4 regions of the Rhizobium sp. R86522 genome follow, and region 3 is predicted to be linked to each of the others. Evidence: predicted binding sites of a transcription regulator. Region 3 holds the regulator's gene; each other region holds the start of a gene.
The links. The regulator LexA, encoded in region 3, represses DNA repair genes until DNA is damaged. The targets are predictions, from matches to a motif close to TGTTCNNNNTGTGTTCNG.
Positions count from the first base shown of each region.

Region 1: SJY08_RS05760 (ATP-dependent helicase) is a predicted target of LexA. The motif match lies at 4,066-4,083, and genes of this name have one in related genera.
Region 2: recA (recombinase RecA) is a predicted target of LexA. The motif match lies at 5,322-5,339, and genes of this name have one in related genera.
Region 4: SJY08_RS13405 (glycosyl transferase) is a predicted target of LexA. The motif match lies at 3,833-3,850, and genes of this name have one in related genera.

Region 1 covers NZ_JAXHBX010000001.1:1,213,444-1,221,043, reverse strand. Annotated here, with positions in the region: gene SJY08_RS05770 (efflux RND transporter permease subunit) at 1-2,610, opposite strand, end outside; gene SJY08_RS05765 (efflux RND transporter periplasmic adaptor subunit) at 2,607-3,818, opposite strand; gene SJY08_RS05760 (ATP-dependent helicase) at 4,126-6,603, shown strand; gene SJY08_RS05755 (glycosyltransferase family 25 protein) at 6,680-7,462, shown strand; gene SJY08_RS05750 (thymidine kinase) at 7,475-7,600, opposite strand, start outside.
Region 2 covers NZ_JAXHBX010000001.1:1,350,682-1,358,281, forward strand. Annotated here, with positions in the region: gene SJY08_RS06400 (flagellar biosynthetic protein FliO) at 1-354, opposite strand, end outside; gene cckA (cell cycle histidine kinase CckA) at 609-3,230, shown strand; gene SJY08_RS06410 (pseudouridine-5'-phosphate glycosidase) at 3,322-4,248, opposite strand; gene SJY08_RS06415 (carbohydrate kinase family protein) at 4,279-5,223, opposite strand; gene recA (recombinase RecA) at 5,466-6,554, shown strand; gene alaS (alanine--tRNA ligase) at 6,707-7,600, shown strand, end outside.
Region 3 covers NZ_JAXHBX010000001.1:1,663,991-1,671,590, forward strand. Annotated here, with positions in the region: gene kdsA (3-deoxy-8-phosphooctulonate synthase) at 1-134, opposite strand, end outside; gene SJY08_RS07890 (VOC family protein) at 131-1,024, opposite strand; gene SJY08_RS07895 (DUF1003 domain-containing protein) at 1,045-1,593, opposite strand; gene lexA (transcriptional repressor LexA) at 1,804-2,520, shown strand; gene SJY08_RS07905 (ComEC/Rec2 family competence protein) at 2,514-4,886, opposite strand; gene gltA (citrate synthase) at 5,248-6,537, shown strand; gene SJY08_RS07915 (SurA N-terminal domain-containing protein) at 6,758-7,600, shown strand, end outside.
Region 4 covers NZ_JAXHBX010000001.1:2,733,099-2,740,698, reverse strand. Annotated here, with positions in the region: gene SJY08_RS13435 (F0F1 ATP synthase subunit A) at 1-166, shown strand, start outside; gene SJY08_RS13430 (F0F1 ATP synthase subunit C) at 239-466, shown strand; gene SJY08_RS13425 (F0F1 ATP synthase subunit B) at 548-1,138, shown strand; gene SJY08_RS13420 (F0F1 ATP synthase subunit B) at 1,144-1,623, shown strand; gene SJY08_RS13415 (ribonuclease HII) at 1,797-2,474, opposite strand; gene SJY08_RS13410 (PA0069 family radical SAM protein) at 2,616-3,773, opposite strand; gene SJY08_RS13405 (glycosyl transferase) at 3,905-4,426, shown strand; gene moaB (molybdenum cofactor biosynthesis protein B) at 4,427-4,975, opposite strand; gene SJY08_RS13395 (4-(cytidine 5'-diphospho)-2-C-methyl-D-erythritol kinase) at 4,972-5,871, opposite strand; gene SJY08_RS13390 (tetratricopeptide repeat protein) at 5,877-7,600, opposite strand, start outside.

The DNA.
Region 1 (7,600 bases), 450 kb from region 3:
CACCAGGAAAATGATCGCGATCGCGAAGCCGAAGGTCAGCGCCATGCCATAGCTGTTCTCCTCCAGCGTCGCCGCTTCGGACAGCGGGATCAGGCGCGAGCCTGGCGGCAGCAATGGCTGCGCAATCTGTGTCACCATCTCGACAGCATCTCCGAGCGCAACGCCGTCGCCAAGGCCTGCCGAGAAGGACACCGAGGCGAGCTGCTGATCTCGGTTCAGCGTCGGCGAGACGGCATTTTCCTCGAGCGAGGCAATAGTCGACATCGGTACGACGCGGCCGTCGGATGTAGTGAGGAAGATGTTTTCCAGATCCGTCGGGTCATTGATCGGCTGCGTGCTCGACACAAGGCGAACCGGGATCGAATTACCATCGACAAAGACATCGGTGACCGAACGTCCCTCGAGCAGCGCCTGCAACGACGTGCCGATGGCGCCGATATCTATGCCGAGATCGGAGGCCCGTTCGCGGTCGATCGTCACCGAGATCTGTGCCTGGGTCGGCTCATTGTCGAGACGCGGTGTCTGGAATTCCGGACGGTCACGCAATTGCTCGACGATCTGCAGTGCCGATGCCGTCAGCGTTTCATGGTTCGAACCAACGACCGCCATCTGCAGGCCGCTGCCGGCACCACGGATTCTGAGGCTGTTGGTCTGGAACACATTGCCACGCAGCGCGGGCACCAGAGCGGCGGCGGCGTTGACGTCCTGAACGATCTGGTTCTGACTGCGTTCACGCTCCGACCAGGGTGCCAGCGTCATCACCATGAAGGCGCTGTTGGATGAGCCCTGACCGGAGATCGAGAATATGCTGACAATCTCCCCGCTGTCACGGAGCGGCTTCAGGTTCTCCTCCATCCGCTGCACCTGATCACGCGTATAGGCAAGGCTCGACCCCTGCGGGGTGGAAAGCCGCATCAGCACAACCGAGCGGTCTTCGCGGGGCGTGATCTCGCTCTGGATTGACGTAAACGCGAGATAGGCGGCGCCGGAGAACACCGCAGCAACGACGCAGACGATCAACGGATTTGAAAGGCAGGCCCGAAGCGTTCGGCCATAGAAGCCGGCAAAGCGCTTGCCGAACGCACCGAGCAATCCCCGGTCGTCATCGGCTTCCCGTTTGAGCATGCGCGATGCCATCATCGGACACAAGGTAAGCGCCGTCACCGACGAGAGCAGAACCGCAAAGGCCAGCACGAAGCCGAATTCGCGGAAGAGACCACCGAGCTGGCCCGGCAGGAAGGACAAAGGCACGAAGACTGCGGCGAGTGTGGCCGTGGTCGCAAGGACCGCAAAGAAAACTTCCTGTGTTCCGAGCACTGCAGCCGCGCGCGGCCCCATGCCCTCAGCCCGGCGGCGGACGATGTTTTCGAGAACGACGATCGCGTCGTCCACGACGAGGCCGGTCGCGAGAACGATTGCGAGCAGTGTGAGAATGTTGATCGAGAAGCCGACCATATAGATCGCAGCCAGCGTGCCGATCAGAGCGACGGGCATGGTGAGCGCCGGGATCAACGTCGCGCGCCAGTCGCGCAGGAACAGAAAGAGGACCACAAGCACGATTACGGCGGAGAGCCCGAGCGCGATCTCAACCTCGTGCAGAGCGCCCTGAATGAAGACCGCATCGTCGCTGGTGACGATAACCCGCGTACCCTCCGGCAGGGCGCTCGCCATGCCCTCGACGGCACCATGGACGCCGGCGGAGATGTTCAGCGTGTTGGACTGCGCCTGACGGATAATGCCGAGACCGACACCCTGCACACCATTGGAACGCAGCGAGGTCGAACCATCGTCAGGCCCAAGCGTCACTGTCGCCACGTCGCGCAAGCGCACGCGCTCACCGATCAAGACATTTTCGAAATCGTCGACCGTGGCGAGGCTGGCGGTCGCCCGCACAACAATGTCCTGCGTCTGTGATTCGAGCGAACCGGCGGGAACGTCGAGCGAGGAATTCTGCAATGCGGATGCAAGGCTGGCCACACTCAAGCCACGGCTGGCGAGTGCCGCCTGATTGACGTCAATGCGGAAAACCTTTTCCTGATCACCATAGATCTGGACGTCGGCGACGCCCTCGACGGCGGCCAGCCGGTCCGAGATCTCGTTGTCCACCAGCAGCGTCAGGTCTTCCATCGAGAGCGTGGTGGAGGTCACGGCAAGCCGCATGATCGGCTGCGAATCAGCGTCCGCCTTGACGATGCGCGGTTCGTCCGTGTCGTCGGGCAACTGGTTGCGCACCCGACCGAGCGCATCGCGCACGTCGTTTGCGGCGACTGCCAAGTCGACATTGTCGCTGAACTCCAGCGTCGTACGGCTCTCGCCGAACTGGGAGCGCGACGACATGGATTTGAGGCCGCTGACCCGGGCGACTGCGCCCTCGATGATGCGCGTCACCTCCTGGTCCATGGTCTGCGCGGAAGCACCATCATAGTCCGTGCTGACCGTGATGACAGGCTGGTCGACGTCAGGCAATTCGCGGATTTCGATGCCGGCAAGGGCAGCCAGACCTGCAACGACAAGCAGTGTATTCAGCACCGCCGCCAGAACCGGGCGGCGCACGAAAAGGGCGGTAAAGCTGCGCCCGGACTGTTCGGAACCGTTCTCACTCGCGCTCATCGAACAGCAACCTCCTCGGCATCGGCGCGGGTTTCGCCGGCAATTTCGACGGTCCCACCCTCACGCACACGCTGGAGCCCTTCGACGGCGACCACGTCGCCTTCCTTGAGCGGTGCTTCGACGAGGATTTGGTCAGAATTGCGCTGCACGATCGTCACGCGCGTCTTCACGGACTTGTTGTCGACAATTTGCCAGACGAAGGAGCCCTCACCGTCCCATTGCACCGCGAGCGGGTTTACGGCCGCATAGCTGTCACCGGGAAACCGCATCGCAACAGCAAACGACATGCCGGCGCGCAGCACATCGTCGGGATTGTCGATCTTGGCGCGAATGCGGATCGTGCGGCTCGCCTGATCCACGCGGCTATCGACCGCTTCGACCGTGCCTTGGAAAACCTGGCCTGGACGCGAGACGGACTTGGCTTCGACCGGCATACCCGGCCGCACGGCCGCGACGAAACGTTCGGGAGCCCAGAAATCGACCAGCAGCTGGCTGCGATTATCGAGAGAGACGATGGCTGTCGTATTCGTGACATTGTCGCCGACACTGACGCCAACGATACCGATCACACCATCGATCGGCGCCACGATGTCGCGGCGCTTCAGATTGAGTTCGGCCGTGGTCAATTGCAGCTGCGCCTGTTCTTCGGCAATTTGCGCGTCGAGCACGTCGAGCCGCGAGAAGCTCTGGAGATTGCGGTAGGATTCGGCCTTCTCCTTCGCACTGCGAAGCGCAACGGCCGCCTGATCGCGCAGGATGACCTGCTCCTCACGATCGAGCCGGGCGATGAGGTCACCCTTGCTGACCTTCTGGCCGGAAGACACGAGGATCTGGTCGAGGGTTCCGGACGCCTGCGGCATGACAGTCACCGCCTCGATCGCCTCCCCATCGCCGATTGCACTCAGGCGGTCGTTGACGACACCCATGGCGACTGGCTGCGTGGCCACGAGAATGGCCTGATTGCCGCCGCCACGGCGGTTTCCCTGGCCCTGCCCCTGTCCACCGGACTGCGCCTGCTGCCCGCCCTGCCCCTGGCCCCGCTGTCCCTGCCCTTCACCTTCTGCCGTGCCCGACACGAGCGCCACGGCCGAAGCGGGCACCCCCATTGAAACGAGCGCCTGCCCCGCTCCGGGTGAAAAATAGACGAGGGAACAGAGACCGACGAAAAGAACGGCGAAACTGATGGCGAGTTGCTTCCAAACCGGCATGCAAGGCTCCAAAATGTAAAACGGAATGTCAGCGGTTAAGTATCGGGCGCAAACAGTCAGTGGCAATGCCAGAACGTCAAGCTTACTGATTTGTAATCTCGCGTCTTTTCACGCCGCCGTGATCCCGCAACCCCTGCATGCCGGGCGAAACCGTCCGGACGAGAGCTTAGCACATCCCACAGCCTAAAGCCTAAAGCCTAAAGCCTAAAGCCTAAAGCCTGCCGAAATCCGTGAGCAACACGGCGCAAGGAATAAAACCAGAACGCCGTCACTGGCCTTTCCGACCCGAATCACTACATTGAGCCGCATGAGTAACGGTTTCGACGACATTCCCTTCTTCGACGAAGAACCCGCACCGCGCAAGCCTGCCGCGTCCCCTGCCCCCACTTCTGGCGCTCCTGCTGCCGGTGGGCTTGGCATTGCGGCCCGCGCTATGGCTGCCCGTGATCAAGCTCGTGCGCCCGATTATCTCTCCGGCCTGAACCCGGAACAGCGTGAAGCCGTCGAAACCGTCGATGGTCCGGTACTCGTGCTCGCAGGCGCCGGCACCGGCAAGACCCGCGTGCTCACCACCCGCATTGCCCATATCCTGGCAACCGGCAAGGCCTTCCCGAGCCAGATCCTGGCGGTGACCTTCACCAACAAGGCTGCCCGCGAGATGAAGGAGCGTATCGGCCATCTTGTCGGCGGCGCCGTCGAAGGCATGCCCTGGCTCGGCACCTTCCACTCGATCGGCGTCAAGCTCTTGCGCCGCCACGCTGAACTGGTTGACCTACGCTCCGACTTCACCATCCTGGATACCGATGATGTCGTGCGTCTGATCAAGCAGATCATCCAGGCTGAAGGTTTGGACGACAAGCGTTGGCCGGCCAAGCAATTTGCCCAGATGATCGACGGCTGGAAGAACAAGGGTCTCGACCCAAGCCAGATTCCCGAGGGCGACGCCCGCGCCTTCGCCAACGGCAAGGGCCGCGAGCTCTATATCGCCTATCAGAACCGTCTGAAGACCCTGAATGCCTGCGATTTCGGCGACCTGCTCCTGCATCCGATCCGCATGTTCAAGGCGAACCCTGATGTCCTGAAGGAATACCACCAGCGCTTCAAATACGTGCTGGTCGACGAGTATCAGGACACCAACACCGCCCAGTATATGTGGCTCAGGTTGCTCGCCCAGCGGCCGCCGGGCGTGCCGCAGAACGTCTGCTGCGTCGGTGATGACGACCAGTCGATCTATGGCTGGCGCGGCGCCGAAGTCGACAACATCCTCCGCTTCGAGAAGGATTTCCCCGGCGCCAAGGTCATCAAGCTCGAGCGAAACTACCGTTCGACCGAGCATATCCTCGGTGCCGCCGGTTTTCTGATCGCGCACAATGAGGGCCGCCTCGGCAAGACCCTCTTTACTGACCGCGTCGATCCCAACGACGACAAGGTCGTCGTCCATGCCGCCTGGGATTCTGAAGAGGAAGCCCGCGCCGTCGGTGAAGAGATCGAACAGCTGCAGCGTAACCAGCACCCGCTGAACAACATGGCGATCCTGGTCCGCGCCTCCTTCCAGATGCGCGAATTCGAAGATCGCTTCGTCACGCTGGGTCTCAACTACCGCGTCATCGGCGGCCCGCGCTTTTACGAGCGCCTCGAAATCCGCGACGCGATGGCTTATTTTCGGCTTGTCTGCCAGCCGGCCGACGACCTCGCCTTCGAGCGCATCGTCAATACGCCGAAGCGCGGTCTCGGCGACACCACGGTCCGCAATCTGCACGACTATGCCCGCGCCCGCGACATCCCGATGCTCGCGGCAGCGGCCGACATCATCGAAACCGACGAGCTGAAGCCAAAGGCCCGCAAGGCGCTCTTCGACGTCGTCACCGATTTCCGCCGCTGGCAGACCCTGCTCGAAAACACGCCGCATACCGAACTTGCCGAGCAGATCCTCGACGAGAGCGGCTATACGGCCATGTGGCAGAACGACAAGTCGGCGGAAGCGCCGGGACGTCTGGAAAACCTGAAGGAACTCATCCGCTCGATGGAAGCCTTCGAGAGCCTGCGCGGCTTCCTCGAACATGTTTCGCTGGTCATGGATGCCGAGACCAACGAGAACCTCGACGCCGTGTCGATCATGACGCTGCATTCGGCCAAGGGCCTGGAATTCGAGACCGTCTTCTTGCCCGGCTGGGAAGAAGGCTTGTTTCCCCATCAGCGCGCCCTCGACGAAGGCGGACGCTCAGGCCTCGAGGAAGAGCGCCGGCTCGCTTATGTCGGCATCACTCGCGCCAAGCGCCGTTGCCACATCTGGTTTGTCTCGAACCGCCGCATTCACGGCCTCTGGCAATCCACCCTGCCCTCGCGCTTCCTAGAAGAGCTGCCGCCCGCCCATGTCGAGGTCGCCGAAGCCGAGACCTCCTATGGCGGCTATGGCCGCAACCCCTATGGCCAGTCCCGCTTCGACAAGCAGGAGCCCTTCCAGAACAGCTATTCGACGCCAGGCTGGAAGCGCGCCCAAGCCAACAAGACCGACGCCACACGCGACAACTGGGGCAACCGCTCCGGCCATGCGGTTGAGCGCATCGGCTACGGCGAAAGCGGACCACGCGCAAAGACGATCGATGGCGAGCTCGTCGCCAAGTCCACGACATCGGAACCGTCACGCTTTTCCGTGGGCGACCGCGTTTTTCATATGAAGTTCGGCAACGGCAATATTTCGGCCATCGAAGGCAACAAGCTGACCATAGATTTCGACCGCGCCGGCCAGAAGCGCGTGCTCGACGGTTTCGTCGAGAAGGCCTGAGACGACAGGCACTATTGACGCTTTCGTGCGGATTGCGCAGAAGGCAGTCTGTTCGACCCTGTCATTGGAGACAGCTTTGCAAGTCCTTCCGGAAAGCCGCCTGAACCTCGCCGTCTACCTGATCAACATGGACGGCGCGGAAGATCGCATGGAGGTGATGAACCGCGAGACGGCTGCCGCGGGCATCGTCGCGGAGCGTGTCCCGGCGGTGATCGGGCGCAACCTCAACTTCCCGATTCCGGAATTCTCCGAACTCTCCTACAAGCTGCTGCATGGCCGTCGCCTGAAACACGGCGAGGTCGGCTGCTATCTGAGCCATGTCGATTGCGCACGCCGCTTTCTCGCCTCCGACGCGGATCTTTGCCTCATCCTCGAAGACGACGTGACATTCGAGCCGGACTTTCTCGAAACGATCGATGCTGCAGCGAAGAATGCCGACGCCTGGGACATTTTGCGCCTCACCACAGTCAGCAGCGGCCGGAAATTCCCCTATCGCAAGCTGACGGACCGTCGCTCGCTGGCAATTGCCCTCACCCGTGAGAAGGGCTCGGGCGCCTACATGATCAACCGCAAGGCCGCCCGCTGGATTGCGGAGAAACTGGTGCCGATGCGCCTTGCGTATGACATCGCCTTCGATCTCGAATATCTATCAGGTCTGAAGGGCGCCTTCGTCAGCCCATTGGTGGCGAGCCAGGATTCCGATTTCGAATCGCAGATCCAGGGCAATATAAACGCCCACAAGCTGCCGCGCTGGCGTTATCTCACGGTTCTGCCCTACCGGGCCTATCTGGAGCTGAGCCGGGTTCTGGCGCGCGGCGGACTGCTGCTCTGGCAGAAGCTGGTCAACCGGAACGGCTGACGCTGCAAATGCTCACTTGCTGGCGGTAACTTCTTCCGCGGCGAAGGCCAATTGCCAATGACGGCGGCAGAGAGAGGTGTAGGTCTCGTTTCCACCGATCAGCACCTGCGCACCGTCCCGCTGTGCCTTGCCGTCTTC
Region 2 (7,600 bases), 310 kb from region 3:
TTTGGGTAAATCCTGCTGCTCGGCCAAAGCCTGGGGCTGGATTGGTCTTGCGCTGAGATAGGGACGTTCGTCGCCGATACCGCTTTCGATCACGATGTCGGTCGGGCCACCGATCATCACGAGATGCTCGACATTGTCGCGGCGGACCAGCACGATCCTGCGGCGAGTGTCGACGGCTGCGGCATCAAGCACTTGCAGCCGGGGCTGGCGGTTGCGGCCGCCACGCACAAAAGGCGAGGGAGCCCGGTTGCGCAGAATCCAGAGCACGATGAACAGGCAGAGCAGAGCGAGGCTGACGCCGAGTGCCGCCACGAGAAAACGATTGCCATAGGCCGAGATCAGGTCATCCAGCATGTGCGTGCTCCTTTTGACTGGCTTTCTGGCAGAAGACGGCCCCTTCCGCAATCTTGCGTGCGACCGCGCCCCTGTCGCCGGGGGCGGAAGGTCGGGCAAGATCGGCCAGGATTGCGGCATTCCTGTGGGGGAGCGGCTGGGCGGAGCCGTATGGCCCTTTCTTTGCTTTTTGCAGCTACGGCATATTGATAAACAGGTGGGAGCGCCAATTCTCGCTAGGTCGGATCTTCCGTGCGCTTAGGCAAGAGGCATCAATGACACGAAAGCAGTATGATCGAGATGGAGACGGCCCGCTGGTCGATCGCCGTAATGGCGTCGGCATGGCGTTGCGCATCCTGCTGCTCGCCCTTGCCCTGATCGCGGCGTCCGCCGCCTTCATCTTTTTCCGCGACCAGCTCGACAATCAGGTTGTGCTTGGCGTTCTCGGCATCCTTGCGATGATGGGGATCTTCTTCATCGTGTCCGCGGTGATCGGTTTCGTCGAGGTCATGCCGCAGTCGAACAACGACACGCTTGCGCGCCGTTTCCTCGCAAGCCAGCCGGATGGCACGCTGATTACCGACAGCGAAGGCCGCATTGTCTTCGCCAACGTGGCCTATGGCACGATGACCGGCGCGCGCAAGCCAACGGAGGTGCAGACACTCGAAGCGCTGCTCTCGCGTTACCGGGAATCGAGCGAGGCGCTCTACCGCCTGACCAATGGTCTTCGCGAGGGGCGCGACAGCTACGAGGAATTCCGGCTGCTGAAGCCGCTCGGCAATCAGACGGTCAACGGCTCGGGTGCACACTGGTACCGGCTGAAGGCGCGGTTGTTGTCGGGCGAAGGACGTGGCAAGCCGCTGCATGTCTGGCAGATTTCGGACATCACCGCCGAACGTGACGATCAGGAGCGCTTCTTCAAGGAATTGCAGCACGCGATCGATTATCTCGACCATGCCCCCGCCGGTTTCTTCTCCGCCGGCCGCAAGGGCGAGATCTATTATCTCAACGCGACGCTCGCCGAATGGCTGGGTGTCGATCTCACCCAGTTCAATCCGGGCTCGATGACGATCTCGGATCTCGTGGCCGGGGAAGGCATGGCGCTGATCGATTCGGTGCAGGCCGAACCGGGCCAGGCTCGCACGGAAACCCTCGACCTCGATCTCAGGCGCGTGAACGGCCAGAGCCTGCCCGTGCGCCTCGTGCACCGCGTCCGCGCCGCCCGCGATGGTGCGCCAGGTGAAAGCCGGTCGATCGTGCTTGCGCGGAGCCAGAGCGAGAACGGCGACCAGTCCAATTCGGTCGCTTCGATGCGCTTCACCCGCTTCTTCAACAATACGCCGATGGCGATCGCCTCTGTCGACGGCGAGGGCCGGATCCTGAGGACCAACGCCCCGTTCATGAAACTCTTTGCCGATATCATCTCGCGGGACGAGATCGAACGGCACGGGCTGATCGAGGTGGTTCTGCACGAGAGCGAACGTGAAGGCTTCCGGGGCGCGCTCGCCGCCGCCATGGACCGACAGGTGGACATCTCGCCGATCGACAGCCGCCATCCGACAAATGACAGCAGGCATTTCCGCTTCTACGTGAACGCCGTGATCGACCAGAGCGACGAGGCGCCGGAAGAGGCGGCGATCGTCTATGCCGTCGACGTGACCGACCAGAAGGCGCTTGAGGCGCAGATGGCGCAGACGCAGAAGATGAACGCGGTGGGAACACTCGCCGGTGGCATCGCGCATGACTTCAACAACGTGCTGACGGCCATTCTTCTGTCCTCCGACCACCTGCTTCTGCAGGCGCGGCCGTCGGATGCAAGCTTCGCCGACCTCATGGAGATTAAACGCAACGCCAACCGCGCTGCCGTTCTTGTGCGGCAGTTGCTTGCCTTCTCGCGCAAGCAGACAATGCGGCCGAGTGTGTTGAACCTCACCGATGTGATCGGCGACCTCAGAATGCTGGTCGATCGATTGATTTCGGGCACGAACGTCAAGCTCAAGGTCGAATACGGCCGCGATCTCTGGCCGGTGAAAACAGACCTGTCGCAGTTCGAGCAGGTTCTCATCAACCTCTGCGTCAATGCGCGCGATGCGATGCCCGATGGCGGTTCGATCACCGTTTCGACACACAACATAACTGCCGAGCAGGCCGAAGGCTTTGGTTATCGCGGTCTGCCGTCGGAAGACATGGTGCTGGTCGAGGTGGCCGATACCGGCACCGGTATTGCGCCCGAGATCATGGACAAGATCTTCGAGCCCTTCTTCACGACGAAGGAAGTCGGCAAGGGTACGGGCCTCGGGCTTGCGATGGTCTACGGCATCGTCAAGCAGTCCGGGGGCTACATCTATCCCGAGTTCGAGGTCGGCAAGGGGACGACTTTCCGCATCTTCCTGCCGCGCCACGTGCCCGAGGTTCAGCCGGTGGCCGAAGGCCAGGTCCTGGCCTCCGTCAGCGGTGACACGATCACGGTTGCGACGGCCAGTGCCAAGGCTGAGGCGCAGGATGCTCCTGATCTCACAGGCAAGTCGGCCGTCGTTCTTCTCGTCGAGGATGAGGAGGCCGTTCGGCGCGGCGGTAAGCGCATGCTTGAGACGCGCGGCTATACCGTGCATGAGGCCGGCTCCGGCGTCGAGGCGCTCGACATCATGGAAGAGCTCGACGGGGCGGTAGACATCGTCGTCTCCGACGTCGTCATGCCCGAGATGGACGGCCCCACCCTGCTCACCGAGCTGCGCAAGAAATATCCGGATCTGAAGTTCATCTTCGTGTCGGGTTATGCCGAGGACGCCTTTGCCCGCAATCTGCCGGCCGACGCCAAGTTCGGCTTCCTGCCGAAGCCCTTCTCGCTCAAGCAGCTGGCCGTCGCCGTGCGTGAAATGCTGGATGGCGAAGGCTGAGGGCGTTTGTAGAGTTATGGAGTGTGCTTGAAACAAAGAACCCGCCGGATCGCTCCGGCGGGTTCTTTTCTTGTCACGTGATGTGTGGCTGTCAGCCGTTCATGGCGACGGCGATCTCGGCTGCCAGGCGGGCATTGTTCTCGACCAGCGCAATATTGGTCTTCAGCGAGCGACCGCCGGTCAGGTGGAAGATGTTGTCGAGCAGGTATGGTGTCACTGCCTTGCCGGCGATCTCGTCGCGTTCGGCATTGGCAAGCGCCCGGCTGATGTAGATTTCCATCTCCTCGCGCGGGATCTCGTCGCCTTCCGGAACCGGATTGGCGATCAGCATGCCGCCATCGATGCCGAGCTGGTCGCGCATCTTCTGGAAATTGGCGATCGCGGCCGGGCTCTGCAGGTTGAGCAGGCTCTTCAGGCCCGAGCTGCGCGACCAGAAGGCGGGGAAGTCTTCGCTGTCATAGGTGACGACGGGCACGCCGCGCGTTTCCAGAACTTCCAAGGTCTTCGGAATGTCGAGGATCGCCTTCGGGCCGGCCGAAACGACGATCACTGCCGTGCGCGCCAGTTCTTCGAGGTCGGCGGAGATGTCGAAGCTTTCTTCGGCGCCACGGTGCACGCCGCCAATGCCGCCGGTTGCAAAGACATGGATACCGGCGCGGTAGGCGGCGATCATCGTTGCTGCAACGGTCGTCGCACCGTTGCGCCGCTCGGCGATCGCAAAGGCGAGATCGGCGCGCGAGAGCTTCATCACATGCTCCATCTGCGCCAGCGCCTCGAGCTCTGCCGGTTCCAGGCCGATATGCAGCACGCCCTTGATGACGGCAATGGTCGCGGGCACGGCGCCCTGCTGGCGCACGATGTCTTCGACGCTGCGGGCCATCTGCAGATTGCCCGGATAGGGCATGCCATGGGTGATGATCGTCGATTCAAGTGCGACGATCGGCGCGCCGCGCTGCTTGGCGGCGCTGACTTCGCTCGAATAGGTGATGGGCAGAAGGGGCGAGATGGAACGGGTCATGGGGGGATCTTCCGTTAGAAATTCAGGGTCTCATGACAGGAAACGGGCCGGCGCGACAAGAGCCATCTGACGTGCAAGCTTTTCCGGGGAGAGATTTTCATCGGTGGCATTGGGACAGGCGAGCGTGATCGCGGCACTTGCCGTGCCATGGCGGAGCGCTTCGTCCAGTTTCGCGCCGGACAGGCGGGCATGCAGGAAACCGGCGGCGAAGGCATCGCCGGCCCCGGTGACGTCGGCGATCTGCTCGAGCGGCTTCGGCTCTATCACGGCGACGCTGCTCTCATCGAAGACGACGGTTAGGCCGCTGCCGCTTGTGACGCTGCCACCGCGCAAGCCCTTGGCGCGCAACAGGTCCGGCCAGTCCTCCGGCCGCTCGGGGCGCTGACCGGCAATCGCTTCAGCCTCAGCACCATTCATGAAAAGATGGGTGAGCAAGGGCAGGGCGCGCGCGAATTTCACCACCTTGGCAGGTGAAATCGCGATGGCCGACAGCCCCTTGCCGGCCGCATGGCAGGTCGCCGCCAGTACAGTCAATGTGTCTGCCGGCAGGTTGGCGTCGGCCAGAACATGATCTGCCTCGGTCAGGCTGTCGCGCAGCGACCGCGCCCGCATCCGCCGCGCTGAAAAGGCGTCATACAGTGCCATGTCGGCAAGGGCGATGACCAGATTGCCGTCGCGCTCAAGGATGGCCGTGTAGCTCGGGGTCGCGCGATCGAGGAACATCACGGGCTGGTCGTCGAGACCGGCGCGTTCGGCTGCATCCGCCACCATCTGGCCTGCCGCATCGCCGCCGCGTGGCGCAATCAGGCGGACCGAACGGCCCAAGCGGGAGAGATTGCAGGCCGCGTTGAACACGCCGCCGCCCACCTCCTCGAACCATTGGCCGGGATTGCTGGCGCCCGGCTTCGTCTCTGCAAAAATGCGGCCGCGTCGGTCGATATGGGCGCCGCCGATCGCCAGGATTTCGATCGTCATGGGCATGCCTCCAGCATCGTCGAAACACGAATCGAACCGCTACCCGGCCGCGTTGACTTAGCAGCTACGCCCGCCACGCGCGGACTCGTGCAGGCGCGCGGAACATCATTCGAACACGCTCTCGAAAACGATTGAGATTCAACCGCTTGGCTTGCTCTTGCAAAATGAGAACAAAAAGAGTACATATTCCCCATCGGCGGCTTCATTGCCTATGCGGCCTCAATAACCTAAAGGTGGATCAAATGGCACAGAATTCTTTGCGGCTTGTAGAGGACAAATCGGTGGATAAAAGCAAGGCATTGGAAGCGGCGCTCTCGCAGATCGAACGGTCGTTCGGCAAGGGCTCGATCATGAAACTCGGCGCGAACGAGAGCGTGGTCGAAGTCGAGACGGTCTCGACGGGGTCGCTCAGCCTCGATATCGCGCTCGGCATTGGCGGCCTGCCGAAGGGGCGCATCATTGAAATTTACGGGCCTGAAAGCTCGGGTAAGACGACGCTTGCGCTGCAGACTATCGCCGAAGCGCAGAAGAAGGGCGGCATCTGCGCCTTCGTCGATGCCGAACATGCGCTTGATCCTATCTATGCCCGCAAGCTCGGCGTCGATCTGCAGAACCTCCTGATTTCGCAGCCGGACACCGGCGAGCAGGCACTTGAAATCACCGATACGCTGGTGCGCTCAGGCGCGATCGACGTGCTCGTGGTCGACTCGGTTGCTGCGCTGACGCCGCGTGCGGAAATCGAAGGCGAAATGGGCGACAGCCTGCCGGGCATGCAGGCTCGCCTGATGAGCCAGGCGCTGCGCAAGCTGACGGCCTCGATCTCCAAGTCGAAGACGATGGTCATCTTCATCAACCAGATCCGCATGAAGATCGGCGTCATGTTCGGCTCGCCGGAAACGACGACCGGCGGTAACGCGCTGAAGTTCTACGCCTCCGTGCGTCTCGACATTCGCCGTATCGGTGCTGTCAAGGATCGCGAAGAGGTCGTCGGCAACCAGACCCGCGTCAAGGTCGTCAAGAACAAGATGGCGCCGCCCTTCAAACAGGTCGAATTCGACATCATGTATGGCGAAGGCGTCTCCAAGACCGGTGAGCTCGTCGATCTCGGCGTCAAGGCGGGCATTGTCGAGAAATCGGGGGCCTGGTTCTCCTATAACAGCCAGCGTCTCGGCCAGGGGCGTGAGAACGCCAAGCTCTTCCTGCGCGACAATCCTGCGGTGTCCCAGGAAATCGAGATGGCGCTGCGCCAGAATGCCGGACTGATCGCGGAGAAATTCCTTCAGAACGGCGGGCCCGACGCCAACGACGGTGATGTTGCCGACGACGCGTAAACTGCCCTCCATTTTCGACTATCGTGTCGGCCGCGTTTCCTTCGAGACGCGGCCGGTTTTCGTTTCGGCTGCTGGACAGGGATGAAGCCGGGCGATAAAAGCCATTGATTTTGCAAATTGGCCGGCTTCCCGGCCTGAATGAAGGGCGTGACATGAGCGGTGTAAACGACATCCGGTCGACTTTTCTCGATTACTTCAAGACGAACGGTCACGAGGTCGTTTCCTCCAGCCCGCTGGTGCCGCGCAACGACCCGACGCTGATGTTCACCAATGCCGGCATGGTGCAGTTCAAGAACGTCTTCACGGGTCTTGAGCAGCGCCCCTACTCGACAGCTGCGACCGCGCAGAAATGTGTTCGCGCCGGCGGCAAGCACAACGACCTGGACAATGTCGGCTATACCGCGCGCCACCACACCTTCTTCGAAATGCTCGGCAATTTCTCCTTCGGTGACTACTTCAAGGAACGTGCCATCGAGCTTGCCTGGAACCTGATCACCAAGGAATTCGGCATCGACCGCAACCGCCTGCTGGTCACCGTCTACCATACGGATGATGAGGCCCATGGCCTCTGGAAGAAGATTGCCGGCCTCTCGGACGACAAGATCATCCGCATCCCGACCAGCGACAATTTCTGGGCGATGGGTGATACCGGCCCCTGCGGTCCATGCTCGGAAATCTTCTACGATCATGGCGACCACATCTGGGGCGGCCCTCCGGGCTCGCCGGAAGAAGACGGCGACCGGTTCATCGAAATCTGGAACCTCGTCTTCATGCAGTATGAGCAGGTGACGAAGGAAGAGCGTATCGACCTGCCGCGGCCGTCGATCGACACCGGCATGGGTCTCGAGCGCGTTGCGGCCCTCCTGCAGGGCAAACACGACAACTACGACATCGACCTGTTCCGCGCATTGATCGACGCCTCCGTTGATCTCACCGGTGTGAAGGCCGAAGGCGAGCGTCGCGCGAGCCACCGCGTCATCGCCGACCACTTGCGCTCGTCCGCCTTCCTGATCGCTGACGGCGTGCTTCCTTCAAATGAAGGTCGT
Region 3 (7,600 bases):
GCGATCATGAAGGCATGGTCGCGGCTTTCCATCTGGCAGGGACCAGCGATCAAGGCAAAACGGCCCTTCTGGGAGAAGACGGCCTTGGCCGCGCCTTCGCCAACGACGACTTCCGAATTGGGGGACACGCTCATTTCAACTCCTCGAAGGCAAAGGTAACACCCTGCCCCTTCTCCGGCGCGACGACGAGGCGTGCGCCCGTTTTTTGATAGGTGACGCCCTTAGCAGCGAGGCAGGCTTCTGTCACGCCGAGATCATCAACCGCGAAAACCACGGCTGCCCCGACGAGCCCCCGTTCCGAGACCGCCACGTCCTGTCCGAAGTGAAGCCGGAAACCCTCCGGTGTCAGGACATCGACGGACGTATGGGCGGCCTGGATGGAGAGGCCGAAGGAATGGGCCGTGACATCGCGCTGGTCGAGGACCATTTCCAGCAGATATTGGAAGTCGCTCGGGTTCTCTTCGACCAGCACCACGCTTCGAATCCCTGCTGCGCCATTGGCATGTACGAGCAGGGCCCCCCGATCGGTCGGGAGAGGATTGATGCGCTGACAGGCGAAGGCGAAGAAATCAGGCGCGCGCAGGTCTGCGGCAAAGGCGAGGCGGAACGAACCCTCCGCGGTCCGCCCATCCGGAAAACGAAACTGGCGTGCGAAATCAAGCACAGGGCCGGCACTCATGCCGTCTTGGCGATACTGCGAATCGTCAGCCAACGCGTCCTGCGTCTTCACGACAATGCCGGAGAGGCCCTCGCCTCGTCGAAAGCGAAAGGCCTGATCGCGAGCGACAAAGACATTGCCCATGCGCGCCGCTTCCAGACAGTCCTCTCGGCTGCCGACCGCCAGCGGTTCCAGATAGGTGTCGTCAGCGAAGAACACACAGGCATTCTCTGTGCCGAACGGGTGGCGGGCATCCGCCGCAACGGTAAAGCCGAGACGCCCGAGCCTGTCGCGGGCGGTTTCGAGCTCGAAGACCGGCAGGACGAGATGATCGATGGCGCGGGCTGAGGAAATGGGATTGGACATGTTTGCTCTCGATTAATTCTTCAGTCTTGAGAATTGTGCGCCTGGCTTGAAAGGGTCTCGATCGCCTGGCGCAGCGCATTAATCTCCTGGCGCGCCTCGCGCAGCTCTTTCACCACCTCCTCGTCGATCTTGTGGTGCAAGGCCAATACCTCGATCTCTGCCTTGAGATTGATCTCGTAGTCTTTCGCCGCCATGAAGCGATCCCGCTCGGTCTGGCGGTTCTGGCTCATCATGATGATCGGTGCCTGGATGGCGGCGAGCATCGACAAGAGCAGGTTCAGGAAGATGAACGGATAAGGATCGAGCGCACCTGTTGCCAGAATCACCGTGTTGAGGATGACCCAGGCGACCAAAAACAGCATGAAGCCGATGATGAAACCCCAGGAACCACCGACCCGTGCGATGCCATCAGCGACCCGCTGGCCGAACGTGGCATGAGCCAGAAAGTCCTCGCCGGCATTGGTCGACACCGTGCGTCGCTCGCGCGCCCGCTTCAGCACCTTCTGCTCTGCTGACGAAAGATCGGATGACGACTTTCCCAGAACGAGCTTCTCGATATCCTTCAGCATTTACAGCATCCTTGAGGGCGGTTTGCCTGATGTGTGGGGGGCGGATCTGCACTCTCCTCTGCAACACGCCAAAATCCGACAGTTTCAAGACCTTTGTCCGCGGCTATCGCATTTTATCACTGGCTCTTCACAAAAATTTATCCCCTTGCGGAACACAACTGGAACATATAGTGTCTGTTCTGTATTTGTTTCACCTCGGGGGCACCGCATATGCTGACGCGCAAGCAACAGGAACTGCTTCTCTTCATCCATGAACGGATGAAGGAATCGGGTGTCCCGCCGTCCTTCGACGAGATGAAGGATGCGCTGGACCTCGCATCGAAATCCGGGATCCATCGCCTGATCACTGCGCTCGAGGAACGCGGCTTCATCCGACGCTTGCCGAACCGGGCTCGTGCACTGGAGGTCATCAAGCTTCCGGAAGCCTATTCGCCAAGCATCCAGCCGCGCCGCGGCTTTGCGCCGAGCGTGATCGAGGGCAGTCTCGGCAAGACGCCGCCGGCGCCAGCACTGACAAAGCCGCCCGTCGAAGACAACGGCTCGTCCGTCTCGGTTCCGGTCATGGGCCGAATCGCAGCCGGTGTGCCGATTTCAGCCATTCAGAACAACACTCACGACATCACGGTACCGGCGGAGATGATCGGCGCGGGCGATCACTACGCGCTTGAGGTCAAGGGCGATTCGATGATTGAGGCCGGTATTCTTGACGGCGATACGGTTATCATCCGCAATGCCTCGAACGCCAATCCCGGTGACATCATCGTGGCGCTCGTCGACGACGAGGAGGCGACACTCAAACGCTTCCGCCGCCGCGGCGCATCGATTGCGCTGGAGGCCGCCAATCCGGCTTACGAAACCCGTATCTTCCCGCCGGATCGCGTCAAGATCCAGGGCAAGCTGGTGGGCCTCATTCGCCGCTATCACTGATCGGGCTTCGGCCTCGGTCGGACGTTCCTAGTCGGACCCGCAAATTCATGCGTGTTATCGGAAAGGCCGCTGCGCCAGTCGTAAAGTCGGTGCGCAGTCCAAGGTCTTGAGGGTCCGTCGAGCGCTGACCTGACCGTCATGGCTTGTGAGGTGGCGGCTAGGCCCGCGACCTCGAGGGAGCCGGTTGCGCGCTGGCTCGCCTCGGAAATCAGGAGCGCGCCAGAGCGGCAGGTTTTGACGCGCGTGCGCGCCGACAGAACCACGATATCAGCGCGGTCGCAGGCTGCGCCGATGAGGTCCGGGCGTTCCAGCGTCAGCAGCGTGTTGCCGTTCTCCAGTCTGATGGCACAGGCCTGCTTTACGCAGGTGAACTGTTCTCTCCCGGCGGCCTTGAGTAGGCTATAAAATACAGCCTCTGCGAGTTTGCGCTGCTCCTCCGACAGGGTTTGGCCATTACGCCATTCTGGCGCTGGCGGCAGGGGGGCGGTCTCGAGCATCACCGGGCGCCTTGGTTCATCGATGCCGAGCACGGGTCGCCATTGATCGAAGATGAAGGCAGGCGGGCGGGCTCGGTTGATTGCAATGATGGACGTGTCGTCATTTGCGACCCGAATCGCGACCAACCGAGCGTCCTCGCTGATCATCAGTTCGCCACCCGGGGGTCGTGGAGCAAGGAAGGCAGCAGCGAGCGTTGCGACGATGAGAGCCGTGCCGACATGCCTGATCGGGGTTCTGAGTAGCATCAGCAAGAGCATGCCGGCGATTGCGCCGGGCATGAACCATGCCGGCAGACGCGGGAAGACGTAGCCGCCGCCCCAGCCGGAGACGGTGTGAGCGACAATGAGCACCATTTCCAGGCCCTGTCCCATGATCCAGAAGAACGGCGCGTCGAGGCCAAATGGCATGAGCAGCATGGCAATGAAGCCGGACGGCATCACGACCAGCGAGATCAGCGGCATGGCGGCGAGGTTTGCCTCCAGTCCATGGGTCGACAGCCGGTGGAAATGGCTGATGGCAAAGATGGCGGTCGAGACCCCGCCGATGAAGGAGGTCGCCAGCGTCCCACCGACGAACATGGCAAACCCCGCCACAATCCGCATGGCAAGCGAGCGGGCTTTGGGCAGGATCGCGCGCGGTCGCGCCCGCCACCCGGCATAACCGGCAATCAGGGCTGCAGTCGCCGCGAAAGACATCTGGAAGCTCGGCCCCATGACGGTCGAGGGCTGGACCGCGAGGATCGCGGTGGCCGCAAGCGCGAGATTGTGGAGGCTGACAGCCGGGCGGTCGAAGAGGACGGCGCCGAGCATGACCGCCGTCATCAGATAGGCCCGCAGCGCCGAGACCTGGTAGCCGGAAATGAGCACATAGCCGGTCGTCGCCAGAAGCGCGCCGGCGGCCGCGATCTTCTTTACCGGAAAGCGATGCGCAAAAGTCGGCATTAGGCTCAGAAGCCCTCGCAATCCGACAAAGAAGATGCCGGCGGCAAGCGCCATGTTGAGGCCCGAGATCGCAGTGATGTGAGCGAGGCCCGAGACGCGCAGCGCCTCCGTCGCCTCTTCCGACATCGATCGGCGTTCGCCGGTAATGATCGCAGCTGCGAAGGCGCCGGGATCTCCGGGCAGGATGCTGCGAATGCGGTTTGAGATGCGATCCCGGAGCGAGAACAGGGCCGCGTCGAAGCGCGCCCACAGACCCTTTTCCTCCCATGAAGCGGAGGTTTTGGCCTGGGGCGGACCGAGGAAGAAGCCGACAGCGCCGATGCCGGCGAAGTAGCTTTGGAAGCTAAAGTCGTTCAATCCCGGCAAAGCCGGACCTGACGGTGGTGACAGACGGGCGCGGCCGCTCAATTGCTCGCCGATGGCAGCTGGCACATGCTTGCTTCGGGCAAGGAGGGACACGCGTCCCGGCGACCGGCGAATGCTCGGCTCTGCGGTCTGGATCACGCGTAACACGTAACGCCATTCACCGCCCGCCCCCTGCTCCCGTCGCTCGACGACCCCGGTGACCGTGGTGACGAGCGGCTGATCGAGGATCACGGTGGACGCTCGCCGTGTCTCCCATTCGGCCATCAGCATGCCGAGAAGGATCAGGCACATACTCCACAGGACCACATGCGCCACGGTGTCGCGCATCGCCCGCAAAAGTGCAAAAGCCAGGCAAGCAAGGAGCAGTCCGAGGACGATGGCCGGCGGGGGTTGCCCAACGGAAAACCAGATTGCAGCACCCGCGCCGAGCCAGACAGGCACGAAGAGGAAAAAATGCCCGTGCCGACTTTCGTCTGAGACGTACTGTCGAACCTGCCTGAGAATGCGATGCAAAACAGCGCGAGCGGCGACAGCACGGCCGATCGTCGTCAAACCGGGCATTGCGCGTTTTTCGAGTGGTCGAGGCAGGTCTCGCCGGCCCGATATACCACCGGACCGGAGGTGCCCTTCCCCCTGTATTTCCGCTACTTCCCCCATCAGCCATACCCGGCCGGATCTACCCCATCTGCAGACAGAATAAGCGAAAACTGTCAGCAATCAATGCGTGCAACGAATCGGGTTTTCGCCGCCTATCCAGGCTTCAAACGATTAGAACCGTTCGGTTCGATTGTTGCTGTTTTCGCGACGCACAATTTGCCCTTTGGATAGCTTGGCATTAACTTCGGTATCATATAGCTACATCACACGCTTAACCGATGGCGGCTTTTTCAAGACGCCTTCCCGCCAATTCCGGAGGATCAGCATGACGGACAAAAGCGCTTCTTTGAAACTCGGTGACAAGACGGTCGACCTGAGCGTCAAGGCCGGCACGATCGGCCCAGATGTCATCGACATCGGCGCCCTTTACAAGCACACGGGTACGTTTACCTACGATCCGGGCTTTACGTCCACGGCATCCTGCGAATCCAAGATCACCTATATCGATGGCGACGAAGGCACGCTGCTGCATCGCGGCTACCCGATCGAACAGCTTGCTGAAAAGGGCGACTTCCTCGAGGTCTGCTACCTGCTGCTCTACGGAGAACTGCCGACAGCTGCGCAGAAGAAGGACTTCGACTATCGCGTGACGCACCACACCATGGTGCACGAGCAGATGAGCAAGTTCTTCTCCGGGTATCGCCGTGACGCCCATCCGATGGCGGTCATGGTCGGTACGGTCGGCGCGCTCTCCGCCTTCTATCACGACTCGACCGACATCACCGATCCGCATCAGCGCATGGTCGCCTCGCTGCGCATGATCGCCAAGATGCCGACGATCGCGGCCATGGCCTACAAGTATCACGTCGGCCAGCCCTTCGTTTACCCGAAGAACGATCTCGATTACGCGTCGAACTTCCTTCGCATGTGCTTTGCCGTGCCCTGTGAAGAGTATCAGGTGAACCCGGTTCTGGCGCGCGCCATGGACCGCATCTTCATCCTGCATGCCGATCACGAGCAGAACGCCTCGACATCGACCGTGCGTCTCGCCGGCTCTTCAGGCGCCAATCCGTTCGCCTGCATCGCAGCCGGTATCGCGTGCCTTTGGGGCCCTGCCCATGGCGGCGCCAACGAGGCTGCCCTCAACATGCTGCAGGAAATCGGCTCGGTCGACCGCATTCCGGAATACATCGCCAAGGCCAAGGACAAGAACGATCCGTTCCGTCTGATGGGCTTCGGCCACCGGGTCTACAAGAACTACGACCCGCGCGCCAAGATCATGCAGAAGACCATGTACGAGGTCCTCGAAGCGACCGGCCATGCCGACGACCCGCTAATGAAGGTGGCACTCGAGCTCGAGAAGATCGCGCTCAACGACCCCTACTTCATCGACAAGAAGCTCTACCCGAACGTCGACTTCTATTCGGGCATCACGCTGCGTGCGCTCGGCTTCCCGACGACCATGTTCACCGTTCTCTTCGCGCTTGCCCGCACCGTCGGCTGGATCGCGCAGTGGAACGAGATGATCGAGGATCCGCAGCAGCGCATCGGCCGTCCGCGTCAGCTCTATACCGGTGAGCCGAAGCGCGATTACAAGGCGCTCTCGGAGCGCTGAGACATTCGTCTATCTTGAAGTATCGAGAAGGCCGGCTTTGTCCGGCCTTCTTTCGTTTTGACGAGGGCCGATTGCGTCCCGGATCGCAGGCAAGAATCAAACTCCCCGTGATGGTCGCGCATTTCGCCGTCGGATGCCTTCAATTCCCCGGAGCTTTGTTCTAAGGAAGTCAACCTGCTTCGTCCCGGACGAAGATTTACAATGAGGTTTATGCGTCCCGATGCTCGTCTTCTTGAGAAAAGCTTCCCAAACCCTGTTTGCCAAGATCTTGCTTCTCCTGCTCGTCCTCTCCTTCGGCGTCTGGGGTGTGTCGGCCTCGCTGTTCAGCAATACGTCCGACACCGTCGTCGCCGTTGGTGACCAGTCAGTGTCGTCTGCCGACTTCGCCTTCGCCTATCAGCGGCAGGTGACGGACATGAGCAACCGGTTCGGGATGCAGCTCACGACCGAACAGGCGCGCGCCTTCGGTATCGAATCCCAGGTGTTCTCGCAGCTTGCCGCAGGTGCTGCGCTGGACCAGTTGGCCGCAGACATGAACCTCGGCCTGTCTCAGGACCGCCTGGCGCAGCTGATTGCCGATGATCCGGCCTTCAAGAACTCTGGCGGAAATTTCGATCGTGCGCTCTTCTCCTCGCGGCTGCGCAATGCAGGTCTTCGCGAAGACGACTATATCGAGGAGCGCTCAAAGGTCGCCATCCGCAGCCAGATCGTCGACGCGACCGCTGACGGCTTCGTTGCGCCGAAGGTGTTGATCGACGCGATCAAGGCCTATCGCTACGAAAACCGCGACATCAATTACATCCTGCTGACCAACGCCAACATCGAGCTCATCAAGGCACCCGATGATGCGACCCTGGCAGCCTGGTTCGAGACGACGAAGTCCGGTTACCGCGCACCGGAATATCGCAGCTTCAACTATGTGAAGCTGGAACCCTCCGACATTGCCGACACGGCCTCCATCACCGACGAACAGATCCGCGAAGACTACGAGCGCCGCAAAGCTTCCTACGAGATCGCCGGGACACGCACGATCGAGCAGTTGAGTTTCGAAAACCGCGAAATG
Region 4 (7,600 bases), 1.1 Mb from region 3:
GTCGATGAGTGCTGCCGGTGCCGTCGGCGTCGCAGGCTCCATCCTGCCCCTCATCATGACGGTCGCCATGACCGCTCTCGAGTTTCTCGTTGCCTTCCTGCAGGCTTACGTCTTCGCGGTACTGACTTGCATGTACCTGAACGACGCCGTGCATGGTGGTCACTGAGAATAAAGTCGCTGGCCCCGGTTTCCCGGGTGTCAAAAACAGCCGCAACAACCCATTCGAAGGAGTATCCATATGGAAGCGGAAGCAGCAAAGTACATCGGCGCGGGTCTCGCATGCCTCGGCATGGCTGGTACGTCCCTCGCTCTCGGCCGTATCTTCGGTGACTACCTGACCGGCGCACTGCGCAACCCGTCTGCTGCTGACAGCCAGTTCGGCCGTCTGGTATTCGGCTTCGCCGTTACGGAAGCTCTGGGCATCTTCTCGCTGCTCATCGCTCTCCTTCTCCTGTTCGCCGTCTGATAACGGCTGGAGTTTGAGATCACGGCGCGCCGACAAGGCAGCCGTGATCTCGCGCATTTGAGCATACACCTGGAGGTGAGCATGTTTGTGACCCCCGCCTTTGCCCAGGAAACCCCGGCAGAAGGCCAGCTTCACACAGAGACCGGCGTGGCCCACGACGAGGCTCATGGCGGCGGCGTGTTCCCGCCGTTCGATTTTTCGACCTATCCGTCGCAGCTTCTGTGGCTGGTGATCACGTTCGGCGTGTTCTACATGCTCATGCAGAAGGTCATCGTCCCGCGCGTCGGCGGCATTCTTGAGAACCGCCACGACCGCATCGCCCAGGATCTCGACGAGGCTTCTCGTCTGAAGTCCGAAGCCGATGCTGCCATCGAAACCTACGAGCGCGAATTGACTGCGGCCAAGGCGAAAGCCGGCCAGATCGCTTCTGCCGCTCGTGATGCATCCAAGGCCAAGGCCGATGCGGAGCGTGCTGCGATTGAGACGGAACTGTCCGCCAAGATCGCCGCTGCCGAAAGCCGCATCGCCGACATCAAGGCGCGCGCTTTCGCTGAAGTCGACACGATCGCGATCGACACCGTCGGCGCAATCGTCGAAGAACTGATCGGCGCCAAGTCGACCGCGGCCGACATCAAGGCCGCCGTCTCCGGCGTCGCAAAGCAGGGGGCCTAAGCATCATGGACTCTTCATTTTTCGCGCTCGTTGCCCTCGTCCTCTTCTTCCTCCTGCTCGCCTACCTGAAGGTACCGGGCATGATGGCGAAGGCTCTGGACGAGCGCGCCGACAAGATCCGCGACGAGCTGGCCGAAGCCAAGCGCCTGCGCGAAGAGGCTCAGCACCTGCTGGCCGAATACCAGCGCAAGCGCAAGGAAGCCGAAGCCGAGGCTGCAGCCATCGTGGCCGCCGCCGAGCGCGAGGCCGCTGCCCTGACCGCGGAAGCCAAGCAGAAGACCGAAGAGTTCGTTGCACGCCGCAACGCACTCTCCGAGCAGAAGATCAAGCAGGCCGAGACCGAAGCCGTGAACGCCGTTCGCGCTGCAGCCGTCGACCTTGCGATTGCAGCTGCCGAGAAGGTCCTGGCCAAGAAGTCCGACGAAGCCGTGCAGCAGTCGCTGTTCAAGGCCTCCGTCGGTGAAGTGAAGTCGCGCCTGAACTGAGTTCGGCCGACCGCTGACAAGTTGCTGATTGTGACGCCCCGACCGGTCTCCGGTCGGGGCGTTTTCTTTTTCGATGTGTAGCCTGTCGAGATGGATGAAGCGCGACGCATGGTCGTCAGTGCTCTGTGGCGTGCATTCCCGGTTACGGTTGCAGGTGCGCGCAGATATGAGGGCTAGAGGTCTGCGTCCGCTGGCGTGGCGGTGATCTTCAGCGGTCGGAAACTCATCCGGTGCAAGGGGCAGGGGCCGTGGGTCACGATCGCGCCGCGGTGGCGGTCCGTGCCGTAGCCCGCATGGACCTCAAAGCCGTAATCAGGATAGACGAGGCCAGCTCTCACCATCATCCGGTCCCGCATCACTTTGGCGACGATCGAGGCGGCAGCGATCGAGACAGAACGCGCATCGCCCTTGACCACCGCTTCACCCGAGCACAAAAGACCGATCGGCACGTCGCGACCGTCGGCGAGCACATGCCGGGCCTCCTGATCGAGGCCGGCCACGGCCCGGCGCATGGCATCGAGGCTCGCCTTGCGGATGTCGATGAAATCGATGCGCTTGGGCGAGGAGGACGCAATCGAAACGGTCGCTTCGGCCAGGATATGTTCATAGAGGACCTCACGCTGGACGGCGGAAAGCTTCTTGGAGTCGTTCAGCCCGTCGGGGATCCGCTTCGGATCGAGGATCACGGCTGCGGCGACCACCGGGCCTGCCAGAGGCCCGCGTCCTGCTTCGTCGGTCCCGGCCACCGGCCAAAGGCCCTGGCGCTTGGCGCGGCTCTCAAGTGAGAAATCCGGGACGAGGGGCAAGTCTGGAAAGAGGCCAGGAGAATCGGGTGGCGTGCGTCGTTTCATGCGGCAGAAATCGCACGCGCACCCGACCTCCTGCAAGTCCCCGGTCCCAATCGCGATCATGGCGAAAGGGGCGGCTTACCAGGGACTACATCCGGTGCGAGGCGGCGGACAACAGCACCGGAATACGAAAACAAACCCAAGTCAGAGCAGCGACAGCTGCACTCCGTCGCTATCGGGCGAGATGAACAGGTCTTCCCTGAGATGCAGGCTGCGGCGCATCAGGCCGAGCCGCTTGGTCGCCATCTCGAAGCGACGGCTGATCTGCCAGGCATAGGGACCGGCCCCTTTCATCCGCTTGCCGAATTCGGCATCATAATCCTTGCCGTCGCGCATCGAGCGAACCAGTGACATCACGTGACGATAGCGGTCCGGATAGTTCTGCAGCAGCCAGTCGCGAAACAGCGGGCTCACTTCGAGCGGCAGGCGCAACAGCACATAACTCGCCTCAGTCGCCCCTGCGGCCCTGCCGCTGTCGAGAATGCGTTCGATCTCGTGATCGTTGAGAGCGGGAATGACTGGCGCCATCATAACGGCCACAGGAATGCCGGCCTCTGAAAGTGTCTTGATCGCCTCCAGCCGTTTGGCCGGTGTCGAGGCACGGGGCTCCATCGTCCGTGCCAGCTTGCGATCCAGCGTCGTCACCGAGATGCCGACTTTCACCAGCCCGCGCTCTGCCATCGACGTCAGGATGTCGATATCGCGCAGGATGAGCGCGGACTTCGTCACGATCACAACCGGATGGTTCGCCTTGTCCAGCACCTCGAGGATCTGGCGCATGATGCGCCATTCGCGCTCGATCGGCTGGTAGGGATCGGTATTGGTGCCGATCGCGATCGGTTTCACCTTGTAGCCCGGCTTCGACAGCTCCCGTTCCAGCAGGCGCGGCGCATCCGGCTTGGCAAACAGCTTCGCCTCGAAGTCGAGGCCTGCCGACAGGCCCATATAGCTATGCGTCGGTCGGGCGAAGCAGTAGATGCAGCCATGCTCGCAGCCGCGATAGGGATTGATCGAACGGTCGAAGGGAATGTCGGGTGAATCGTTGCGGGTGATGACCGTGCGCGGCTTCTCGACCTGAACTTCGGTCCTGAAGGGCGGCATGTCCTCGAGCGTATGCCAGCCGTCATCGAAGGCGACGTGCTCCTGGTTCTCGAACCGGCCGGCCGGATTGATCCCGGCCGCACGTCCGCGCCGCCGATCGATCTCGATCCGCATGCTGGACGCGTTCATCAGCGCATCGGCAATATCTGCCGTATTGCCGGGCTGAAAGGCAGCCTGGCTCACAAGAGACAGCTCGGTCATGTTTGGCTCCTCGCGGGCGTTCAAGCCTCGCTCAATGACTTTATTCCTAGCGGCAAAAAGAGAACAATGCAAGAACAAACTTCGGAAAACTGTCTGTGGCAAAACTTTGTGCAATGCGATAGATATAGGCAATGCTGACAGTGATCATGGAATGCCACGACCAGGAACCCGAGCTCGCACAGACCTTGTCCGTGCTGGTGGCCGGCGCTGTCGAGGGTCTGGTCAGCGATGTCATCGTGCTTGACCACGGCTCGACCGATGGTTCGTCCTTGGTTGCCGATGCTGCCGGATGCCGCTTTTATCAGCAATGGGACATGAAGGACGTGCTGGCGACGGCGCGGGGCGAATGGCTGCTGCTCATCGAACCCGGTGCGCGGCTCGGCCAGGGCTGGGTGGACGAGGTTGCGGAATATGTCGCGCTCAATAAGGCGCCCGCCCGTTTCTCCGAATCGCGGCTTTACCGGCAGCCCTTCTACCGGCGGCTGACCCGCTCGACGCCGCTGCTCGAGAATGGCCTCCTGATCCCGAAGCGGCAGGCACAGGGGCTGGCTGGGGAGGGCAGGGAACTGCTTCAGCTGGCGCGCGGGCACAAGCCGCGCCGTCTCGCCTCCGAGATCATTCCGTCCTGGGTCGCCCGCGAGGCGCGCCGCTAGTCAGCCTTGGCTGCGCTTCAGATGCTCGTCGAGCCTGGGCATGATTTCAACGAAATTGCAGGGCATGTGGCGATAGTCGAGCTGCGGCTTGATGATACCGTCCCAGGCATCCTTGCAGGCGCCGGGCGAACCCGGCAGCACGAAGATGAAGGTGGCGTTGGCAACGCCACCCGTCGCGCGGGACTGGATCGTCGAAGTGCCGATCTTGTCATAGGAAATGCGGTGGAAGACTTCGGAAAAGCCGTCCATGCGCTTTTCGAACAGCGGCTCCAAGGCCTCGGGCGTGACATCCCGCCCGGTAAAGCCCGTGCCACCGGTGGTGATGACGACATCGATCTCGGGCGTCTTCGTCCAGGTCTCGACCTGGTCCCGGATCGCCGTCTTGTCGTCCTTGACGATCGCCCGGGCAACAAGCCGGTGACCAGCCTCTTCGATGCGCGCGACCAGCGTGTCCCCGGATTTGTCGTCGGAAAGGCTGCGGGTGTCGGAAACGGTGAGCACCGCAATGCCAACGGGAATGAAGGGGCGGCTTTCGTCGATGCGGCTCATCGGCTCTCTCCCTGAACAGTACGTGTGAGGAGCACATACCAGTTCGGCCGATAGGCCGAAAGCGCCAAGGCCGCCTTCATCGCCGCAGCCTCGGTCTCGTAGAGCCCGAAACAGGTGGCGCCAGAGCCAGACATGCGCACAAAACCTGCCAGGCTCTGCCGCAGCAGATCGCAGGCCTCGGCAATCTCGGGCACCAGCGCTTCTGCCGGCGGCTGCAGGTCGTTGCGCAGGGCGGAGAGCGACTGCATCCACGCAGAGAGACTGGAAGATTGGTCCATCTCGCCGATCGGATCATTGTCGCGGCGCTGAAGGCTGCGAAAGATCTCCGGCGTGGAAACGGGCTTCAGCGGATTGACCAGCACCAGCGGTACGGAGGGCATGGCAACTGTCTCGATTGCCTCGCCTATCCCGCGCGCGCGCAGCGGCGTCGAGGCAAGGCACATCGGCACATCGGCGCCGAGCTGCACTGCGATCTGCTGCAACGTCTCCGCCGGCAGCTCCGCCTTCCAGAGCCTGAGGAGACCGCGCAATGTCGCTGCGGCATCCGCCGAACCACCGCCGATCCCCGACGCGATCGGCAGGCTCTTGTCGAGAAGAATGGAAACAGCGCCATGTGGCTGGCCGCATTCATCGAGGGCGGCCCGAAGCAGATCGCGCGCCTTCAGAACCAGATTGTCATCGCCTGAAAGCGCAGCCCCGAAGCGCCCGACGATACGGAAACTGTCTGTGTTTGCCGTCTCAAAGGCGAGTTCGTCGCCGTCCTCGGCAAAGGTCACGAGACTGTCGAGAAGATGATAGCCGTCGTCCCGCCGACCTGTGACGTGCAAAGCAAAGTTGATCTTGGCCGGAGCCGTCTCGACGATCCGCTCCGGCCGGCGCTCTGCAATGTCTTTCATTCGGCTCAGGTCTTCTTGTCGTCTTTCTTGGGCTCTTCGACCGGTTTGGTCTCGGCCTTGGCGGCATCAAACTCGATCGCCGGAAGGCCCTTGTCGATCTTTGCCTGGATCTTCGGAACTTCGACCTCTTCCGGTTCGGATGCGAGTGCGCGCTTCCACTGATACTTGGCTTCCAGCTTGCGCCCGACGCGCCAGTAGGCATCGCCCAGATGGTCGTTGATCGTTGGGTCACCGGCACGCAGCTCGACGGCGCGTTCCAGTTCGACCACCGCCTCTTCGAAGCGACCAAGTCGATAATAGGCCCAGCCGAGCGAATCGACGATGTAGCCGTCGTCCGGCCGAAGCTCGACCGCCTTCTTGATCATCTCCAGACCTTCCTGGAGATTGCGGTTCATGTCGACCCAGGAATAGCCGAGATAATTCAGCACCTGCGGCTGATCGGGGTTGAGCTCCAGCGCCTTGTGGAAGTTTGGCTCCGCCGTGTCCCACTTCTTCAGCCGCTCATAGGCGATGCCACGCTGGAAGAAGACCGACCAGTGGTTCCGCGCCGGGTTCGGACCGATGATCTCGATCGCCTTGTCGTAATTCTCCGCCATGGCCGCATAATCCTTGGCATCGGACAGCACGCTGCCATAGGCGAGGTAGCTTCTGATATCCTGCGGATCGGAGGCGATGAGGGCGAGCAGATGTTCGCGCGCTTCCTGAACTTTTCCGGTTTCGGCGAGCGTCAGGCCGAGCTGGAGCTCGGAAATGCGCCGCATCGGCGAGGTCTCGGGTACCTGCCGGTAAAACGCGATCGCCTTTTCCGGCTGCTTCGCATTCTCGGCGATCCCGCCGAGCAGGATCAGCGTGTCGGCGGCATCCTTGTCCAGCGCATGGGAAAGCTGGAGATACAGCATGACAGTGTCTTCGGCGCCTTCACGGTTCAGCGCGCCACCGATCGAGAAGAGAACACCGGCCGCCCCCTGCGCCGCCGTTGTGACAACCGGTTTCGGCTGGCTGCCGGATTCGATCTCGGTGCGGAGCGCCTTGAAGGGGGCGAAGTTGGTGATCAGTTCGTCGCCGGCCGCGAGAGCATCGAGTGCCTTCTGCTTGTTGCCGGCCTGCGCCTCAAGTGTCGCAAGCGCGATCACCGAACGGGCAAAGGTATCGGGCGCCGTCGCACCGCCATTGCGATCGGTGACCGTGTCGGTCAGCGCGCTGCGCGCGGCATCGACGTCGCCGATCATGGCGGCCATCACGCCGGCATTGTAGTTGCGGAAAATGCCGTACCAGCTCGGACCATCGAGATCCTGCACGAGCTTCAGGGCTTCCTCGCCCTTGCCCTCGCCGACCTTGGTCCAGGCGATCAGCAGCTGGTTCATCAGCCGGTCGAGATCGTTCGGCCCCTGATATTTGAAATGCTTGAGGGCTTGCGCATAGTCGCCGTCTCGCATGGCTCGAAAGCCGAGGGCTACGGAGGTGACGCGCTCCACGGCCGGATCGTTTTCCAGAACCTTGGCGAGATCCGCGCCCTCGTCGAACTCACCGTTCATGATGAGCGCGATCATCAGACGCTGCTGAAGCTCCAGCTCGTTCGGCGTGAATTCCAGGGCCTTCTTGTAGAACTTCACCGCGCTCGGATAATCGCGATCCGTTTCCGCAGTCCGGGCTGCCAGGAAGGCGCCCGCAAAGGATTCGACGCTACCGATATCGAAGCTCTCGGCCTCTGTGGACTGGGCAGTGGCAG